Regions from separate parts of the Streptomyces sp. NPDC048718 genome, predicted to be linked through region 1. Evidence: riboswitches for the same ligand, from Rfam matches in the RefSeq annotation. Region 1 holds a riboswitch; each other region holds the start of a gene.

What was found. A riboswitch is a leader RNA that binds a small molecule or an ion and turns the genes downstream of it on or off. The one in region 1 is predicted to bind cyclic di-AMP.
Region 2: it holds a riboswitch for cyclic di-AMP, as region 1 does, so the genes downstream of both, ACGFRB_RS31885 (transglycosylase family protein) here and ACGFRB_RS21210 (M23 family metallopeptidase) in region 1, are expected to answer to the same signal.
Region 3: it holds a riboswitch for cyclic di-AMP, as region 1 does, so the genes downstream of both, ACGFRB_RS23095 (transglycosylase SLT domain-containing protein) here and ACGFRB_RS21210 (M23 family metallopeptidase) in region 1, are expected to answer to the same signal.
Region 4: it holds a riboswitch for cyclic di-AMP, as region 1 does, so the genes downstream of both, ACGFRB_RS12990 (M23 family metallopeptidase) here and ACGFRB_RS21210 (M23 family metallopeptidase) in region 1, are expected to answer to the same signal.

The regions. Positions count from the first base shown of each region.
Region 1 covers NZ_JBICVG010000010.1:264,715-269,383, reverse strand. Annotated here, with positions in the region: gene ACGFRB_RS21220 (hypothetical protein) at 1-116, shown strand, start outside; gene ACGFRB_RS21215 (aldo/keto reductase) at 256-1,200, opposite strand; gene ACGFRB_RS21210 (M23 family metallopeptidase) at 1,380-2,618, opposite strand; cyclic di-AMP (ydaO/yuaA leader) riboswitch at 2,630-2,776, opposite strand; gene ACGFRB_RS21205 (PP2C family protein-serine/threonine phosphatase) at 2,978-4,366, opposite strand; gene ACGFRB_RS21200 (MFS transporter) at 4,452-4,669, opposite strand, start outside.
Region 2 covers NZ_JBICVG010000025.1:51,288-55,956, forward strand. Annotated here, with positions in the region: gene eno (phosphopyruvate hydratase) at 167-1,447, opposite strand; gene ACGFRB_RS31885 (transglycosylase family protein) at 1,878-2,678, opposite strand; cyclic di-AMP (ydaO/yuaA leader) riboswitch at 2,682-2,855, opposite strand; gene ACGFRB_RS31890 (transglycosylase family protein) at 3,114-4,490, opposite strand.
Region 3 covers NZ_JBICVG010000012.1:158,250-162,918, reverse strand. Annotated here, with positions in the region: gene ACGFRB_RS23105 (ABC transporter ATP-binding protein) at 1-1,692, opposite strand, end outside; gene thpR (RNA 2',3'-cyclic phosphodiesterase) at 1,938-2,555, opposite strand; gene ACGFRB_RS23095 (transglycosylase SLT domain-containing protein) at 2,672-3,346, opposite strand; cyclic di-AMP (ydaO/yuaA leader) riboswitch at 3,350-3,508, opposite strand; gene ACGFRB_RS23090 (helix-turn-helix domain-containing protein) at 4,031-4,570, shown strand; gene ACGFRB_RS23085 (MFS transporter) at 4,567-4,669, shown strand, end outside.
Region 4 covers NZ_JBICVG010000006.1:35,605-40,273, reverse strand. Annotated here, with positions in the region: gene ACGFRB_RS13000 (GNAT family N-acetyltransferase) at 1-103, opposite strand, end outside; gene ACGFRB_RS12995 (HPr family phosphocarrier protein) at 317-598, shown strand; gene ACGFRB_RS12990 (M23 family metallopeptidase) at 890-1,660, opposite strand; cyclic di-AMP (ydaO/yuaA leader) riboswitch at 1,673-1,838, opposite strand; gene ACGFRB_RS12985 (M16 family metallopeptidase) at 2,128-3,495, opposite strand; gene ACGFRB_RS12980 (pitrilysin family protein) at 3,522-4,669, opposite strand, start outside.

The DNA.
Region 1 (4,669 bases):
GCTGGATCGTGCCCGCCCTCGCCGCACCGGCCACGCTGCTCCCGGTCCGGCCGGCGGGCCGGATCCGACGGGATCCGGGGCCCGGACCGGGCTCTCCCGTACCCACCGGCTGCTGAACGAGCCGAACGGGACGGCGGGACTGCGGGACCGGCCGGGGCGGGGCGGCAGGGCCCGGGCGGGCCATCGGCCCCGTACCGGAGCGGATTCAGCCCGCGTTCAGGCCCGGCCCCGCCCCCGGAACGGCTCGGACGCAGCTCAGGCGGACGCGGCCGTCAGCGTGCTCAGTTCCTCGTCCGTCAGCTTCAGTTCGGTGGACGCGAGAAGCGCCGGAAGCTGCTCGACCGTACGGGCCGAGGCGATCGGGGCGACCACGGTCGGCCGGGAGGCCAGCCAGGCCAGGGCCACGGAGGCGACCTCGGCGTCATGGGCCTCGGCGACCTTGTCGAGCGCGGTGAGCACCCGCTGTCCGCGTTCCGTCCCGAGCAGTTCGAGCGGCCGCTGGGAGCGGGCGCTGTCGACGGTGCGGCCCGGCCGGTACTTGCCGGTGAGGAAGCCCGACGCGAGCCCGAAGTACGGCACGGCCGCGAGTCCGGCGGCCTCGGCGGTGTCCTGGAGCGGTCCCTCGTAGGTGTCGCGGGAGACCAGGTTGTAGTGCGGCTGGAGGGCCACGTACCCGGTGAGGTTCTCCGCCTCGGCGAAGTCGAGGGAGGCGCGCAGCCGTTCCGCCGAGATGTTGGAGGCGGCGACGGCCCGGACCTTGCCCTCCTTCACCAGCGCGTCGAGGGCGGTGACGATGTCCTCGACCGGGACGGACTCGTCGTCGAAGTGCGTGTAGTAGAGGTCGATGTAGTCGGTGCCGAGACGGCGCAGGGACTGCTCGGCGGCGGCCTTGATCGTCTCCGGCCGGAGCCCCTTGTAGTCGGCGTGGGAACCGGCCTTGGTGGCGACGAGGATGTCGGAACGGTTGCCGCGCGAGGCCAGCCAGTGGCCGATGACGGTCTCGGACTCGCCGCCCTCGTGGCCCTCGACCCATTGCGAGTAGACGTCGGCGGTGTCGACGAAGTTGCCGCCCGCGGCGGCGTAGGCGTCGAGGACGGCGAAGGAGCCCTCCTCGTCGGCGGTCCAGCCGAAGACGTTGCCCCCGAGGGAGAGCGGGAAGACGTGCAGATCGGAAGTGCCCAGTCGGCGAAGGGAAGTCATGGGTCGATCTTCCCCCCGCGCGTCCGGGCCCGCTCCGTTTCCATGCCCGCCTCTTCGGCCCCTGTCACACCGACAGGGGCCGGGCGGCTCGGAAGGCGCACAGGGGCGTAGGCCGAAGAATCCCGAGGAATCCGGGCGGCCCGGGGAACCTCGGAGGGCCTCGGGGCGCCCCGGGGAGGTCAGACGGTCAGGCCCTTGGAGCGAAGCCAGGACGCCGGGTCCAGGCGGGAGCCGTCCCCGGTGTGGACCTCCAGGTGGAGGTGCGGGCCGGTCACGTTGCCGGTGGCGCCGACCCGGCCGATGGTCTCGCCGGTGCCGACGGACTGCCCGACGCCCGCGGTCATCGAGGACAGGTGGCAGTACCAGATCTCGGTGCCGTCCTCGAGTTCGAGGACGATGCGGTAGCCGTACGCGCCGGACCAGGCGGCCGACTTGACGGTGCCGCCGTGCACGGCCTTGACCGGCGTACCGGTGGGCGCGGCGAAGTCCAGACCGGTGTGATAGCCGGAGGACCACATCGAGCCGGGCACGCCGTAGGTGGAGGTCAGCACGTACGACGAGGTCGGCAGCGCGAAGCTGGCGGCGAGCTTGGCCAGGCGCTCGGCCTCCGCCTTCGCCGCGGCCTTCGCCTTGGCTTCCGCCTCGGCCTTCTTCTTAGCCTCGGCGGCGGCCTTCTCGGCGGCGTCGGCCTTGGCACCGGCTTCGGCGGCGGCCTTCTCCGCCGCCGCCGTCTCCGCCGCGGCCTTCTCGGCGGCGTCGGCGGCCGCGTGCTGCTGCTCGGCCTGCTGGAGGATGCGGGCGCGCAGTGCCTCGCCCGCGTCGGCCGCGGTCTGCGTCTGCGGCTGAGCACCGGCCTCGGCGCCGCCGGCGGGGGCGGCCTCGTCGGCAGGGGTGGTGTACGTGAGCGCGGTGAGCGGCTGGGTGTTGGCGTTGCCCGCGACGGCGGCGGAGTCGCCCTTCTTCGCGTCACCGTTCATCAGCCGTCCGACGCCCGGGAGTTCGGACACGTCGGGCAGCTTGACGTCCGGCAGGCCGACGTCCGGCAGGGCTATGGAGACCGGCGGCTTCTGCTGCGCGGAGGCCAGGCCGCCGGCGCCGACGGCGGCGATCACACCGACGCCGAGCACGGTGGAGGAGCGGGCAAAGTTGGAGCGCTTGGCGACGCGGTGCCGGCCGCCGGAACGGCTCTGGGCCCGCAGGGAGTCCTCGGTGGGGTTCCACTCCTCGGCCGTCCCGGTCACCCCGGCCGTGCTCTCGGTCCCGCCAGGACCGTCGTAGGCACCGTACGAGTTGTACGAGTCGTTCGGGTCGTACGCGCCATTCGGGTCGTACGCGTCGTTCAAGTCGTACGAATCATTCGGGTCGTACGGGCCATACGGGGAGAAGGGGGCTTGCGGAGTGGGGGGGTTGGACGCCACGGAGGCGCTCTCCTTTCCTTCCTTCTCGCCTACCGGGTTAGCTGACGGGTTCGGAGCAGGAAGGTCTCCTACGGGCGAGCCGCACGGGTGCGGCGGGGCCCGATTCACCCCATGTGGTGGTTCCCCGGTTCCCTGACGGGATTCGGCGCGTGCGCACGGTGCCGCCTCTTGCGACGGCTGGGACGACCGCGCTGCGTTATCGAACGTTAATAGACGCGGGTGAGGGATTCCAAGCCGTCCCCTGTGATCATTCATTGAAATGGGAGGGAATAGCCCAAGTTGAGGCCTCTTCAGAAAGGTTTCGACGAACACCTTGCATATGACGGTGCCTCAGTCGTTACCTGAGGGAGATCTCTCGACTACACCCTGTCATCACCCTGGTCGCCCTCGCCGCCCTCCGGTAGGCCGGTCCCGGGCAGACTGCCCGCCTCGCCCGCCCCGCGCACCCCATCCGCCCCATCCACCTCATTCGCCTCATGCGTCTCATGCGCCCTCGGGCCGTCCGCCGGCACCACCGGCATCGTCCGCCGCCGCTCCGGCTCCCCCACCCCGGGCCGGGCCACCGCGAGCAGCGCCATGTCGTCCGTCGTCCCGCCGCCCGTGTGCCGGCGCACGTCCGCCACCAGGGCGTCGAGGAGTTCCTCCGGCCCCGGGAAGATCCGTCCCGCGAGCCGCTTCGCCGGATCGTAGAAGACCCCGTGCGCGTCCCGCGCCTCCGACAGCCCGTCCGTGTAGAACAGCAGCGTCGCGCCCGGCGGATACGGCGTCTCGTCGGCCCGGTCCGGCCACGCGGCCACGTCCCCCAGCCCCAGTGGCAGCGCCGGCACGCTCGGCCGGAGCGGCAGCAGCGCCCCGTCGGCGTACAGCAGCAGCGGCTCGGGATGCCCCCGGTTGATCACCCGGACGAACCCGGCGCATTCCCCGGGCCCGCGCGGCCTCGCCGGGTCCGCCGGAGCCCCGGGGAACTCCGCGAGGACGGCCGTCGTGAAGCCCTCGAACGCGTCGAGGTCGTCGCGCCGTTCGCCCTCCCGGGCCAGTGCCCGTTCGAGCCGCGCCGCGACCCCCGCCAGCGTCGCCTCCTGCTCGGCCGCCTCCCGGAACGCCCCGATGACGACCGCCACCGCCTCCACCGCGTCCATCCCCTTGCCCCGTACGTCGCCGACCACCACCCGTACCCCGTGCGGGGTGCCCTGGACCGCGAACAGGTCGCCGCCGATGAACGCGCCCGCCTGCGCCGCCTCGTACCGGGCCGCGATCCGCAGCCCGCGGATCCGCTCCTCCGGCTCGGGCAGCACCGCCCGCTGCGCCGCCTCCGCGACCACCCGGGCCGAGGCCAGCCGCTCGCCGCTGCGCTGGACCACCCGGCTGATCAGCACCGCGAGCGCGGAGACCGTGGCGACGGTGAGCGTCTCCGTGATCGAGACGACGTCGTTCGTCTCCTTGTGGAAGAAGAGCAGGCCCGTACTGGCCATGACGGCGGCGAGGCCGGTCAGCAGGGTGGTACGGGTCGAGAAGAACGGGGCGGCGATCAGCGGCGCCGCGGGAAGGAGCGGCGCCGCCGTGTACATGGGCGGGGTCAGCAGGTCATATGCCACCCCGCCCGCGATCACCAGCGCCGGGAGCGCCCGCAGAAAACGCCGGACACCGCGGTACGGACCGTCGTACGAGCCGGGGTCGCCGCCGTTCCCCCGGCGCCGGCCCTCGCCCCGGTCCCGGCTTCGCCCGCGCCGCACCGCCGCTCGCGCCACCTGTGCTCCTCGTCCTCCCTGGCTCCCGGGGCTCCCCGCGCTCCTCGTGCTCCTCGTGCTCCTCGTGCTCCTCCCCAGGGTGCGGTCAGGCGGTGGCGTCCGGCGACTCCTCTTCCGCCGTACGGCGTACCGCCGGATCCGGGCCCGCGGCCGGGTCCGTGACCGCCTCCGCGTCCCTGACCTCGTCGGCGTCCGCCCCTGCCTCCACCTCCGTGGCGGCGGTCGCGGTGGTCGCGGTGGTCGCGGCGGTCAACCGTCCGCCGCGCGCGAGCGCCGCCATCGCCGCCGCGCACCCGAGGCCGA
Region 2 (4,669 bases), on a different contig from region 1:
AGCGGCGAGCCGAAGATCGGCCCTGACGGGACATCGCCCCCGGCGAGGGATCGGCCCTGGCGGGAGGATCACCCCTGCCGGGGATCGGTCCTGCCGGGGATCACCCTTGACGGGAGATCGGCCCTGACGGGAGATCACCCGCGCCGGGCGCGGGCCCGCCCGGGTGTCAGCCCTTGTAGCGCGGGAAGGCGCTGCGGCCGGCGTAGACCGCGGCGTCGTCGAGGATCTCCTCGATGCGCAGCAGCTGGTTGTACTTGGCGACGCGCTCGGAGCGGGCCGGGGCACCGGTCTTGATCTGGCCGCAGTTGGTGGCGACGGCCAGATCGGCGATGGTGACGTCCTCGGTCTCGCCGGAGCGGTGGGACATCATGCACTTGAAGCCGCTGCGCTGGGCCAGCTCGACGGCGTCCAGGGTCTCGGTCAGCGAACCGATCTGGTTGACCTTGACCAGGAGGGCGTTGGCGGAGCCCTCCTCGATGCCGCGGGCCAGACGCTCCGGGTTGGTGACGAACAGGTCGTCGCCCACGAGCTGGACCTTGGCGCCGAGCTTGTCGGTGATGACCTTCCAGCCGGCCCAGTCGTCCTCGAACAGCGGGTCCTCGATGGAGACCAGCGGGTAGGCCGCGACCAGCTCCTCGTAGTACTCGGTCATCTCGGCGGCCGAGCGGGACTTGCCCTCGAACTCGTACACGCCGTCCTTGTAGAACTCGGAGGCGGCGCAGTCGAGCGCGAGCGCGATGTCCTTGCCGGGCACGTAGCCGGCCTGCTTGATGGCCTCCAGGATGAGGTCGAGGGCCTCACGGTTGGAGCCCAGGTTCGGGGCGAAGCCGCCCTCGTCGCCGAGGCCGGTCGACAGACCCTTGTCCTTCAGGACCTTCTTGAGGGTGTGGTAGACCTCGGTGCCCCAGCGCAGGGCCTCGGAGAAGGACTCCGCGCCGATCGGCGCGATCATGAACTCCTGGATGTCCACGTTGGAGTCGGCGTGCGAGCCGCCGTTCAGGATGTTCATCATCGGAACGGGCAGCAGGTGCGCGTTCGGGCCGCCGAGGTAGCGGAAGAGCGGCAGGTCCGACGCCTCGGAGGCGGCGTGCGCGACGGCGAGGGAGACGCCGAGGATGGCGTTGGCGCCGAGCGAGGACTTGTCCGGGGTCGCGTCCAGGTCGAACATGGCCTGGTCGATCAGGCGCTGCTCGGTGGCGTCGTAGCCGACAAGCTCCGGGCCGATCTGCTCGATGACCGCGAGGACGGCCTTCTCGACACCCTTGCCCTGGTAACGGTTGGGGTCACCGTCGCGAAGCTCCAGGGCCTCGAACGCACCGGTGGAGGCGCCGGACGGAACGGCAGCACGACCCGTGCTGCCGTCGTCGAGGCCGACCTCGACCTCGACGGTGGGGTTGCCTCGGGAGTCCAGGATTTCCCGGGCTACGACGACGTCGATGGACGGCACGAGCATCTCCTTCTGGGATGTGACGCTGAGTGTGACGCATGCGCAAGGTCTCGTTCGCCTTGCGACAAGAGCCTAACCGGCGCGGTGGCGACGGCCACCGGGCGCCCGCCCCCTAAGACGAAAAAGGACCCGGGGGCATGCACATAGGGACGAATCCCCTGGGTTACTCATCGGTATTGATCCGGAGGAAAGCGGCGGGCGAACCCGGAATCGGACCGATGACGGCCGGCTCGGGGAGCCCGAACCGTGAACGGCGACGATGAACCGCGGCCATGAACCGCAACCGCGAACCGCGACGGCGAACCGCGATCGGCCCGGAGCACGCGCTCCGGGCCGATCGGGGACGGTCACGGGGTCACCACGGGGAACAGTCGCCGAACCCACGCGAGGTGCCGCTCGCGAGAGGTGGGGACTCACACGAGCGCGCGACTCACTTCAGGTGGAGCTGCTGGCCCGGGTAGATCAGGTCGGCGTCCTCGACGATGTCCTTGTTCAGCTTGAACAGCTGCTGCCAGCCGCCCTTGACGCCGTTCTCCTTGGCGATCTTGCTGAGGGTGTCGCCGGAGACGACCTTGTACTCGCCGTCGCCCTTCTTGACCTTCTTGCCGGTCGGGGTGGTGACGGTCTTCTTGGCGGCGTCCTGCGGAGCGGCCTGCGGGGCCTGGCGCTGCGTGCCGCGGGTGGTCGGCTGCTCGGTGGAGCGCTGCGGCGCGGTCATGGAACCGGTGGCCGAGCCGGCGGAGGAGCCGGTGCTCTTGCTCGCCGAGGACGAGGAAGAGGAGGAAGTGCCCGCCGAGGACGACGAGGACGACGACGAGGAAGAAGACGACGAAGACGACGAGGCGGAGCCCGAGTACGCGGCGCCGGAGAGGCCCACGCCACAGCTCGGCCACGCGCCCTTGCCCTGGCCCGCCAGGACCTTCTCGGCGACGGCTATCTGCTGGGTCTTCGAGGCCAGGTCGGCACGCGAGGCGTAGGAGGTGCCGCCGTACGCCGCCCAGGTGGACGCGGAGAACTGGAGGCCGCCGAAGTAACCGTTGCCGGTGTTGATGGACCAGTTGCCACCGGACTCGCACTGCGCGACGCGGTCCCACTCGGCGGCGGTGGCGGCGGAGGCGTTGCCCGCGGCCATCAGCGGGGCGGCGACGGCGACGCCCGCGACGCTCGTCAGCGTGATGACACGGGTGGCCTTGGAGGGACGACGGTGTTTGCCCTTGCCGGAAAACAGCATGGAGATTCTCCTCACCGACGCCTACGAGGTGAGCTGTCGGGTTCGGACCTGTGAGTTGTCCGGCCGCGTGTCCTTGCACGCGGCTCCACCCCAAGCCGGTCGTCGGCCGTCTGTTTCAACGGCCGGGCCCGGCGCTTACCTTGGGTCCCCCGCTCCTGCCTTCGGCGCATGACGCGACGACTGTTCCCATCGGCCGGCGGCAGGATTCGGCGTACCGCCCGACGGGGCCCGCGGTGGCGAGCGGTCATGACCGTAGACACAGACCGGGGAGAAGATCAAAGCCCATCAACCCGGAAAAATCGCCCCTACTTGCTCCCCGTCAGGGGGTGTTTGCGCAGGTGAGGGGCGATTCGATCACAGCCCACGGCGCCCGTGCGCCCGTTCGACAAGAGAGATCCATATCTCACTGCGGCATTACGGACATTCAGGCCCTGACTACTCGTCGGACGAGGAGTTCTGCGACCCCAGCTTGAGGCTCTGACCAGGGACGATGAGGTCGGGGTCGGAGCCGAGCTTCTTCTTGTTGGCGTCGTAGAGCGCGGACCAGCCGCCCGCGAGACCCGTACGTCGCGCGATCTCCGTCAGACTGTCTCCCGGTCTGACGGTGTATTCGTCCGCCTTGTCCGCGGTGACGGCGTTTCCAGCCACGACCGCACCCTTGGCGGCGCTGCCTTCGCCGCCCTTCCCGCCCTCGGCGGCATCGTCGGCGTCGTCGGCGTCGGTGTCGGCCGGGGCGGCGTGCCGTCCCGCTTCACGCGCGGCGTCCGAGCCGTCCGTACCTTCCGGCGCGGCGTCACCCCGGTGCTTGCCCTTGCTGTCGCTCTGGCCCTGCCCCTGCCCCTTGTCCTGGCCCTTCGCCTCGCCCTTCGCCTGACCCGGGGTGGTCGCCCCGGGCGCGGTCGGCAGACCCGGCGTCACGGACGTGTCCGGGGCGGCCGGAGCGGCCGGGGTCGTGGGCACGCTCGGGGTGGCGGGGGCGCCCGGGAGGCCGGGCAGCTGGAGGACGCCGGGGATGGCCAGGAGGCCGGTCGGCGCCTGCGGGAGCGAGACGCCCGGCGCGGTCGGAGCGAAGGGGGTGACCGCCGGCGCCGGGGTGGCCGGGGCAGCCGGGGTGGCGGAGGCGTCGGGGGTGCCCGGGGTGGCCGTCCCGCCCGGGTGCGAGTCCACGGAGCCACCGGGGGCGGCCGGGCCGCCACCCTGCCCGTAACCACCCTGGTCGCCTTGGTCGCCCTGGTTGCCCTGCGGCTGGCCGAACGGGCCACCCTGGCCGCTCTGGCCATGGCCGTCCTGGCCGTTCCCCTGGTGGGCCTGGTTGCCGTCCTGGCCGTGACCGGTCTGGTCGCCCTGGTTGCCCTGGCCCTGGTTGCCCTGGCCGCCGTTGCCCTGGTTGCCCTTGCCCTGACCGGCCTCGGACGGCAGGCCGTCGGTGCGGTTCGACTCGGCGACGGGAGAGTGCGACGCGCCGGGTCGCGGGCCGGAGCCCGGGTCGACGGCGGGCGCCTTGCCGTCGTGCTGGAGCCCGGCGATCGGGGCGCAGGTGTCCCACTGGGTGTCACCGGCGGCGAACGCCTTCTCGGCGATGGCTATCTGCTGGGCCCGGCTGGCCAGGTCGGCGCTGGGCGCGTAGGCGAGACCGCCGTGCCGCTCCCAGCCGTCCTGGGTGAACTGGAGCCCGCCGTAGAGACCGTTGCCGAAGTTGGCGCTCCACGCGCCACCCGACTCGCACTCGGCGACCCGGTCCCAGGTCTGGGCATCGGCGGCGGAAGCGGACCCGGTGGCGAGCAGGGGCAGGGCCAGGGCCGATCCGGTCACTCCCGCGGCGACGACGATAGCGGGGGCCTGGCGAGGTCGACGGTGACGTCCGTTCCCGGAGCGCATGCGGAGTGCCTTTCGCGTGACGGTGTGGACTGCGGGTGAACGTAGCCGCATTCGAACGGGCGTCACAAGTCGATGCACCGCAGATCACGCGAACATCACATTTTTGACCTGCC
Region 3 (4,669 bases), on a different contig from region 1:
GTCGAGGACGAGCAGCCGGTCCATTCCTGCGACTGTGCTCAGCCGGTGGGCCACGACGAGGGCGGTACGGCCCTCCATCAGCCGCCACAGTGCTTCCTGCACCAGGATCTCGCTTTCCGAGTCGAGCGCGCTGGTCGCCTCGTCGAGCAGGAGGATGGGCGCGTCGCGCAGGATGGCCCGGGCGAGCGCGACCCGCTGGCGCTGCCCGCCGGAGAGCTTCACCCCGCGCTCCCCCACCATGGTCTCGAAGCCGTCCGGCAGCGTGTCCGCGAACTCGGTGACGTGCGCCGCCTCCGCCGCCCGTCTGATCTCGGCCTCGGTGGCATCGGGCCTGGCGAAGGCGATGTTCTCCCGCAGGGTGCGGTGGAACATGGCCGGTTCCTGCGGTACGTACGCGATCAGTCCGCGCAGGTCGGCCTGTGCCATCCGGCTGATGTCCTGGCCCCCGACGAGGATGCGTCCGGCGTCGACGTCCGCCATCCGCAGCAGCAGCCGGGTGAGGGTGGTCTTGCCGCCGCCCGAGCGGCCCACGAGCCCGATCTTCGTGCCGTTCGGCACGTCCAGGTCGAGGCCCTCGAAGAGCGGCCCGCCACCGCCGTGGGCGAAGCTCACCTTCTCGAACCGCACCTCACCCGAGCGGGAACGCAGGGGCTCGGGCTCCTTCGGGTCGCACACCTTCGGCGGGTCCAGGAGCAGTTCGGTGAACTGGGCGGCCTCCGTCATCGAGCTTTCGAGCCGCCGGTAGATCTGGTTGAACTCGAACATGATGCGGGTGGCGTTTCCGTAATAGGTGAAGGCCACCACGACGGCCTCGATTCCGTGCGAACCCGCGCCGAGGGAAATGGCCAGGACCAGACCGAGGACATTGGTGATCACGGACATCGGTGCGACAAGGGTGTCGATGCGCAGATTTCCGTAGTCCCAGGCGCGCAGGGTCACCCGCCTCGACTCCGCGACCCGGGTGCGGTGTTCGGCCGCCTCCCGCTTCTCGGCGGCGAAGGCGCGGACCGTGTCCATGTTCATCAGGCTGTCGGCGACATGGCCGGAGACCCGGGCGATGGCCGCCTCGCGGCGGTCGACCAGGGCCTGCCGGCGGCGGACCAGCGGGGCGACCCCGAAGGCGGTGAGGACGATCATCGCCAGCAGGCCGACGACGAGCAGGGGTTCGTACGTCCACAGCACCACCGACGCGAACACGAGCGGGACGAAGCTGCCCATCACACTGAAGGTGAGGGTGTCGACGAACTGCTCGAAGCGGGAGGCGAAGCTGAGAACTCGCTTGGTCAGCGAGCCGGCGAAGTTGTCGTGGAAGAACGTGGCGTCCTTGGCGAAGAGTTCGTCCATGCCGACGATGTAGAGATGCTCGATGCCATGGGCGTCGAGCCGGTTCAGACAGTGCAGCCCGACGCGCCACAGACCCTCGGAGAACAGCAGGACCCCGGCGAATCCGAGGACGTACGGCAGCAGGGCGCCGACCCCGGAGCCCGCGCCCGCGTCACCGGCGATCCGCCCGACGACCTTGGCGACGATCAGTGGCGCGACGTAGGCGATGCCGATGTTGCCCAGCGCCGGAAGCAGCATCGCGGGCACGGTCCACCGGCGCAGCCGGGACAGTTCCCGTCCGTAGTGACGTAGGGCGAGCAGCACCGCCCCCTTGCCGGGGGTGACACGCGTCGATTCAGACAATTCCATCCCAACCCTGCTGTGTCGGACCGACAGGACAGGGTCCGCAGTCTCCCTCGCCCCGCCCGCGCGGTCCACGCGTTTTCTCCCCGGGGCGGGGGCGGGCGGCGCGATCCGGCCGGTGGCGGAGGGGAAGGAAGGGGAAGCAGTCGCCCGGGAGGCGGAAGGGAGAGGGGCGTGGTCGGCCGCGGTACGGGGCGGCGGGGTCCGGGCGGCGGGTCAGCCGGGGTACGCGGTCGCGGGGTCCGGGCGGGTCAGCCCGCGCCCGGGAAGGCGGCGCGCGGCGTGACGTCCGTGCCGGTGAAGGGCCAGGCCGCTATGTCGCGGTAGTGGATCGGGCCGGGGCCGCGTCCTATGTTGCTGCCGACCAGGTGCAGCCGTCCGGCGGGCCAGTGGCGTCCGGTGAAGCCGGCCAGGCCCGCCGCGACCTCGACGGCCGAGACGGTGTCGCCGCGCCGGGCCCGCGCCAGAGTGAGGTGTGGGCGCAGCGGGCGGCCCTCGAAGGGGATGCCGCAGCCGCGGACGGTGGCGCGGACGTCGTCGGCGAGGAGGTGCAGTCCGGCGAGGTCGCCGTCGACACCGGTCCACAGCACCCGCTCGTCGAAGTGCCCGCCGCCGTGCAGCGCCAGCTCCAGGGGGCGGCGCGTCGCGGCGATCTCCTGGAGCGGGGGCCGCAGGAGCGGCACGGCCGCGACCGGCAGCTCACCGAGGAAGGCCAGGGTGATGTGCCAGTCCTCGATGCGGTTCCACCGCATGGCGGGGTACGCCTCGTAGGCGGGCCGCAGCTCCCGCGCCAGTTCGTCCTTCGCTTCGTCGGGCGGCGCCAGGGCGATGAACACCCGAACGGTCGCACCCTGGGGCTGTGCGTTCACGGAGGACTTCGTACCTCGTCTTGTGCCGCGCGGTCCATTCCGCGCCTGCGCGCCCCGGGTCGGAGGGACCCGGGGCGCGCAGTGCGAGGATGCGTACGGTGAGTGCGCGGACGCGATCAGTAGGCGCTGTTGACGTTGTCGATCGAGCCGTAGCGGTCGGCGGCGTAGTTGCACGCGGCGACGATGTTGGCGACCGGGTCGTACTGGTCGAACTTGGTACCGGCGATGTGGTACGCCGCGAAGGTCGGGTAGATCACCTGGAGCAGGCCCTTGGAGGGGACACCGTTGACGGCGTTGATGTCCCAGTTGTTGATCGCCAGCGGGTTGCCGGAGGACTCGCGCATCACGTTCTTGTAGATGCCGTTATAGGTACCCGGGATGTTGTGCTTGTCCATGATGTCGAGGGACTCACGGATCCAGCCGTCGAGGTTGTTCGCGTAGGTCTTCACGGCGGCCGTGGCCGCCTGCACGACGGCGGGGGCGACGGTGAGGGTCAGGCCCGGGCGGATGTGCGTGGGGTCGGCACCGATGGCCGACTTGTTGTCCTCGTAGATCTTCTGCCAGCCGCCCGTCACCGCGTACTTCGCGGCGATGCCGGAGAGCGTGTCGCCGACGACCACGGAGTGGTGGAGGGGGGCGGCGGCGACGGCCGTCTTCTCGGCCGTGACGGCCTGGGGAGTGGCCGCGGCGGCGCCCGTGGCGCCGATCAGGGGCAGGGCGACGGCGGCGGCGCCCGCCAGGGCGATACCGCGGGTGAGCTGGGCGCGTCGGGGCGTCCGGATTCCACGCATGGCGAATGTCCTCTCCTCCGCCTGCGAGGTGAGCTGTCGGGTTCGGGCAGGAGATGCCCGGTCGCGCCGTGGCGCGACTTCACCCCAAGCCGGATCCGGAACACCGGAGCCGGCGGAGAACCTGGGTCCCCCGCTCCTGCCGGGTGGTGGTGGGTGATGTCCGGACGGCGGCAGGATTCGGCGTTCCGTCTGGCTGAGGCGTGACCGTATGCGAAAAGGAAGACCGAAAACAAGATGAAAAGAGACAGTAAAGATCGTCTATAGATGATTCGAAAGAATGATCTTTTCCGTCCGATCAGCCGACCCGTCAATCGCTTTCCGAAAACCTCGAATTGACGGCACGCCAGCGCCTGGCGGGCGGGACCGGCCGTGACCTGAATCACTTACGGCACAATGACGCCAAGGCGGGCTTAACGCTCGATATCGACACTGAAGAGAAATATCGCAATATTGTCCGTTTTGTAGCGCTTTGGATCGCCCTTGCCGTCCACACTCCCGTGCCGAGCGGAGCGGGGCGCCGATCAGCCCGGGGGCCGGTCCGAGCCGGCTCCGCGGCCGATTCCGTGACCGGTTCCACGAACGCCCCACCCCGCTCCCCCGGCCACTCCGCACCGGATCGTCCCTGGTGAACGACACCAAAAGAAGTGTTTGACAGTTACCGGAAGGGCCTCGATACTCCTGGCCATGCCCGACAACAAGAGACGTGCGGAGCTGAGCGGCCTGCGCGCGCTGGCTCATCCCCTGCGGCTGCGGCTGCTGTCCCTGCTCACCGCGAACGCCATGAGCGCCAGCGAGGCGGCGCGCGAGCTGGGCGAGTCCCAGGCGAACGTCAGCTACCACATGCGCCATCTGCTGGCCGCCGGTCTGCTGGAGCTGGCCGAGGAGACGTCCGTACGCGGCGGGCGGGCCAAGCGATACCGGCACGACCCGGCGAGCGGCGAGGCCGTACCCGGCGGATCGCTCGACGACTACACGGTCCTGGCCGCCGCCGTCGCCGAGGAGCTGCAGCGCCGCAGCCGCGAACTGGTCCCCAGAACACCGGGCGCGTTCACCGACGCCGAGCTGTGGCTGCGCCCCGAGGCGTGGGAGCGCGTCCGGCACCTCGCCAAGGAACTGGGCGTGCTGATGCACGACGCCGCGCAGGCACCCCACACGCCCGGGACCGTCCGGGCCAGCGCGACGGTCCTGCTGTTCGAGATGGCCCAAAGGGAGGCGGCGGAGTGAGCGCCCGGACCGGGAAGTCCTCCGTGCCGGCTCCCCTGCGCCACCGGAGCTTTCGCCAGCTGGTGGCCGGACGCACGCTGACGCACTGCGCCAATGCCA
Region 4 (4,669 bases), on a different contig from region 1:
GGCGGATGCGCGCGGTGCCGCCGTCCCGCAGGACCACGTCCGCCTCCCAGTGGTCGGGGTAGGCGTGTTCCGGCTGTGCGGGCTGTTCCGACGCGCTCTGCATGGGGAAAGACTACGACCGGCGCGGGGCGTTGACACGAGTGGTGACTCGGGTCGCGGCGGAGCCGTGGCACCGGTCGCGCGGCGGGCGGGCGCCGGGCGCTGTGGGGAGGGCCGGACGGGGCACCCCAGGGGCCGCCCGGCGGTTCAAGGCCGGGTCTCTCGCCACCCGTGAGAGACTGGTCTAGACAACCGCTGAGAGTTGAAGGGCAACCACATGGCTGAGCGCCGCGTCAACGTCGGCTGGGCCGAGGGCCTGCACGCCCGCCCCGCCTCCATCTTCGTCCGTGCCACCACGGCCTCCGGCATCCCCGTGACGATCGCCAAGGCCGACGGCAACCCGGTCAACGCCGCGTCCATGCTCGCGGTGCTCGGCCTGGGCGCCCAGGGCGGCGAGGAGATCGTGCTCGCCTCGGACGCCGAGGGCGCCGAGATCGCGCTCGACCGCCTCGCGAAGCTGGTCGCCGAGGGCCTCGAAGAGCTGCCCGAGACCGTCTGACCCGTCCGCCGTCACCCCGCCGTCACCCGGCGACGGTTCGGCGGCGGTTCGGCTGTTCGGCGGTTCGGCTGTTCGGCGATTAAGCGACGAGAGCCGCGCCCCTCCAGCTCCTCCGGAGGGACGCGGCTCTTCGCATGTCCGCGCCCCGCGCACACCCTGGCACCGCACTCCCGGCACCGCGACCCCGCGCACACCGAAGCCCCGGCTCCTTCGAGCCGGGGCTTCGTCACGTGATGCGCCGCGCGCGATCGCGGGATGCGATCACCCACCGGGCCACCCGGGGGACGACCGTCAGACGGCCACGCCGCGGGCCCGCAGGTACGAGATCGGGTTGATGTCCGTGCCGTACTCCGCACCGGTGCGGGCCTCGAAGTGGAGGTGCGGGCCGGTGGAGTTTCCGGAGGAACCGGAGATGCCGATCAGCTCGCCCGGGGTGACCTTCTGGCCGACGTACACGCGCAGGGCGGAGAGGTGGCCGTACTGGGTGTACGTGCCGTCGTTCATCCTGATGACGATGTTGTTGCCGTACGCGCCGCCCCAGCCGGCCTCGACGACGGTGCCCGAGCCGACCGAGACGACCTTGGTGCCGTACGCGGCGTGGAAGTCGATACCGGAGTGGTGGCCGGAGGACCACAGCGCGCCGCCGGTCTGGTAGCCGGTGGAGACGTACGAGCCGGCGACAGGGAGCTGGAAGGAGGCGAGGCGCTTACGCTCGGCGTCGCGGGCGGCGCGCTCCTTGGCCTCGCGGATCTCCTTGACGCGCTGCTCGGCCTTGCGCTTCGCCTCGGCGGCGGCCTTGGCGCGGGCGGCGGCCTGGTAGGCCTGCTTCTCCTGGGCGGCGGCCTGGGCGTCGACGTGCTTGGCGAGGGACTCCTCGGTGACCACCCGGGTGAGGCCGGTGTCCTCCAGGGAGCCGTCCTCGGCGTCGGCGGCGAGCGCCGGGGAGGCCAGAGAGCCGATGACGCCGGCACCGGCGAGAGTCGCCGCGCCGGCGATGCCCGCGCCGCGGCGCGCCATCCGGCTCGGAGCACGATGCTTCCCGGTGGCACGGGTGAACGCCATGAAAAGGCTGGTCCTTTCCTTCCCTCTCGCCTACCGGGTTAGCTGACGGGTTCGGAGCAGGAAGGTCTCCTACGGGCCCCTCCGCGAGAGAGCGAAGGCGTCCGATTCACCCCAGGGGACGTGAGGGGTCCCCGGCTCCCCAGGCTCGCGCCTGACGGGGACTCGGCGATGGCTGCCCGGTGCCGCGGACGCGGCGTCGTGCAAGGGCGGACAGCCGCATCGACGCTAGGCCGATCATCTGTCCATCGCCAAACAGAGGCGCCTCATTGTTATTCATGCCACAGGGCATTCGGCCTCACAGGCCGTCAATTCGGACATAAGGAAGGACCCTGACGAACCGGGTCGTCAGGGTCCCTCTCTCAGCCGTCCACACCGTCGGCCCGGCCGAGCCCACGGGATCGGCCGGGCCGGCCGGGTCAGGTCACTCCCCGGCCGGGTCAGGTCGGTCGGGTGGGTCGGTCGGCCGCTCAGCCGGTGACGACCGTCACCTCGCCGATCCCGAGGGCCCGCACCGGCTCCTCGATCTGTGCCGCGTCACCGACGAGCACGGTGACCAGCCGGTCCACCGGGAAGGCGTTGACCACGGCGGCCGTGGCCTCGACCGTGCCGGTCTCGGCCAGGCGCGCGTACAACTGCCCCTGGTAGTCGTCCGGGAGGTGCTGCTCGACCTGGTCGGCGAGCGTGCCCGCGACGGAGGCCGCCATCTCGTACTTGAGCGGTGCCACCCCCACCAGGTTCTGCACGGCCACATCGCGCTCGGCGTCCGTCAGACCCTCGGCGGCCAGGGTGCGCAGCACCTTCCACAGGTCGTCGAGGGCCGGGCCGGTGTTCGGCGTGTCGACCGAGCCGGTGATGGCCAGCATCGAGGCACCGTGGCCCTCGGCGTCGGAACGCACCACCTGGCCGAAGGCCCGTACCCCGTAGGTGTAGCCCTTCTCCTCGCGCAGGACGCGGTCGAGCCGGGAGGTGAGGGTGCCGCCGAGGCAGTACGTACCGAGCACCTGGGCCGGCCAGACCCGGTCGTGGCGGTCGGCGCCGATACGGCCGATGAGCAGCTGCGTCTGGACGGCGCCGGGGCGGTCCACGATGACGACCCGTCCGGTGTCGTCGGCCGTGATGCCCTGCATGGGACGCGGCGCGGCGGGCGCCCCGGTCCACACGCCCAGGGTCTCGGCGAGCAGCTTGTCCAGGTCGACCCCGGTCAGGTCGCCGACGACCACGACGGTGGCGGCGGCGGGCCGCAGGTGCGCGTCGTAGAAGGCGCGCACGGCAGCGGCGTCGATCGCCTCCACCGTCTCCTCGGTGCCCTGGCGCGGCCGGGACAGGCGCGTACCGGCCGGGAACAGCTCCTTGGAGAGCTGCTTGGCCGCCCGGCGGGCCGGGTTGGCCGCCTCGTGCGGGATCTCGTCGAGCCGGTTGCGCACCAGGCGCTCGATCTCGGACTCGGCGAACGCGGGCGCGATCAGGGCCTCGGCGAGCAGGCCGAGCGCCTTGGGCAGCCGGGAGACCGGGACCTCCAGGGAGACCCGTACGCCGGGGTGGTCGGCGTGCGCGTCAAGGGTGGCGCCGCAGCGCTCCAGCTCGGCGGCGAACTCCTCGGCGGAGTGCTGGTCGGTGCCCTCGGACAGGGCCCGGGCCATGATCGTGGCCACGCCGTCCAGGCCCTCGGGCTCGGCCTCCAGCGGGGCGTCGAGGGACACCTCGACGGCCACCACCTGCTGGCCGGGGCGGTGGCAGCGCAGCACGGTCATCCCGTTGCCGAGCGTGCCGCGCTCCGGGGCCGGGAAGGCCCAGGGCTTGGCGAGGCCCGGCTGGGGCTGCGGGTGGAACGTCATGGTTGCCAAAGACGCGGCGGCCTCGGTCACTGGTCCGCTCCCTCTTCCTCGTCGCTGTCGCTGTCGTCGGCGCCGTCGGCCGTCACCGGCTCGTAGACCAGGACGGCGCGGTTGTCCGGGCGCAGCCGGGCCTGGGCGACCTCCCGGACCTCCTCGGCGGTGACGTCGAGGACCCGGTGCACGGCGGTGAGCGCGAGCTGCGGGTCGCCGAACAGCACCGCGTACCGGCACAGTTCGTCGGCACGGCCGGCGACCGTGCCGAGCCGGTCCAGCCACTCGCGCTCCAGCTGGGCCTGGGCGCGCTCCATCTCCTCGGGCGTCGGGCCCTCGGCGGCGAAGCGGGCCAGCTCCTCGTCGACGGCCTTCTCGATCGCCGGGACCTCGACACCGCCGGAGGCCTTGACGTCCAGCCAGCCGAGCGAGGGCGCGCCGGCCAGCCGCAGCAGGCCGAAGCCCGCGGCGACGGCCGTACGGTCGCGGCGGACCAGCCGGTTGTGGAGACGGGAGGACTCCCCGCCGCCCAGGATGGTCAGGGCCACGTCGGCCGCGTCGGACTCCCGCGTGCCGTCGTGGGGCAGCCGGTAGGCGGCCATCAGCGCACGCGCCGGGACCTCCTCCTCGACGACCTCGCGCAGCTGCCCGCCGATGACGTCCGGCAGCGAGCCGTCGCGGGGCGCGGGCTTGCCGTCGTGGCCGGCGATGGAGCCGAAGTACTTCTCGACCCAGGCCAGGGTCTGCTCCGGGTCGATGTCGCCGACGATGGAGAGCACCGCGTTGTTCGGCGCGTAGTACGTGCGGAAGAAGCTCCGCGCGTCCTCGAGGGTGGCCGCGTCCAGGTCGGCCATCGAGCCGATCGGGGTGTGGTGGTACGGGTGGCCCTCGGGGTACGCGAGGGCGGTCAGACGCTCGAACGCGGTGCCGTACGGCACGTTGTCGTAGCGCTGGCGGCGCTCGTTCTTGACGACGTCGCGCTGGTTCTCCATGGACTCGTCGTCCAGGGCCGCGAGCAGCGAGCCCATGCGGTCGGCCTCCAGCCAGAGCGCGAGCTCCAGCTGGTGCGCGGGCATGGTCTCGAAATAGTTGGTCCGCTCGAAGCTCGTCGTACCGTTGAGCGAGCCGCCGGCGCCCTGCACCAGTTCGAAGTGGCCGTTCCCCTTCACCTGGCCCGAGCCCT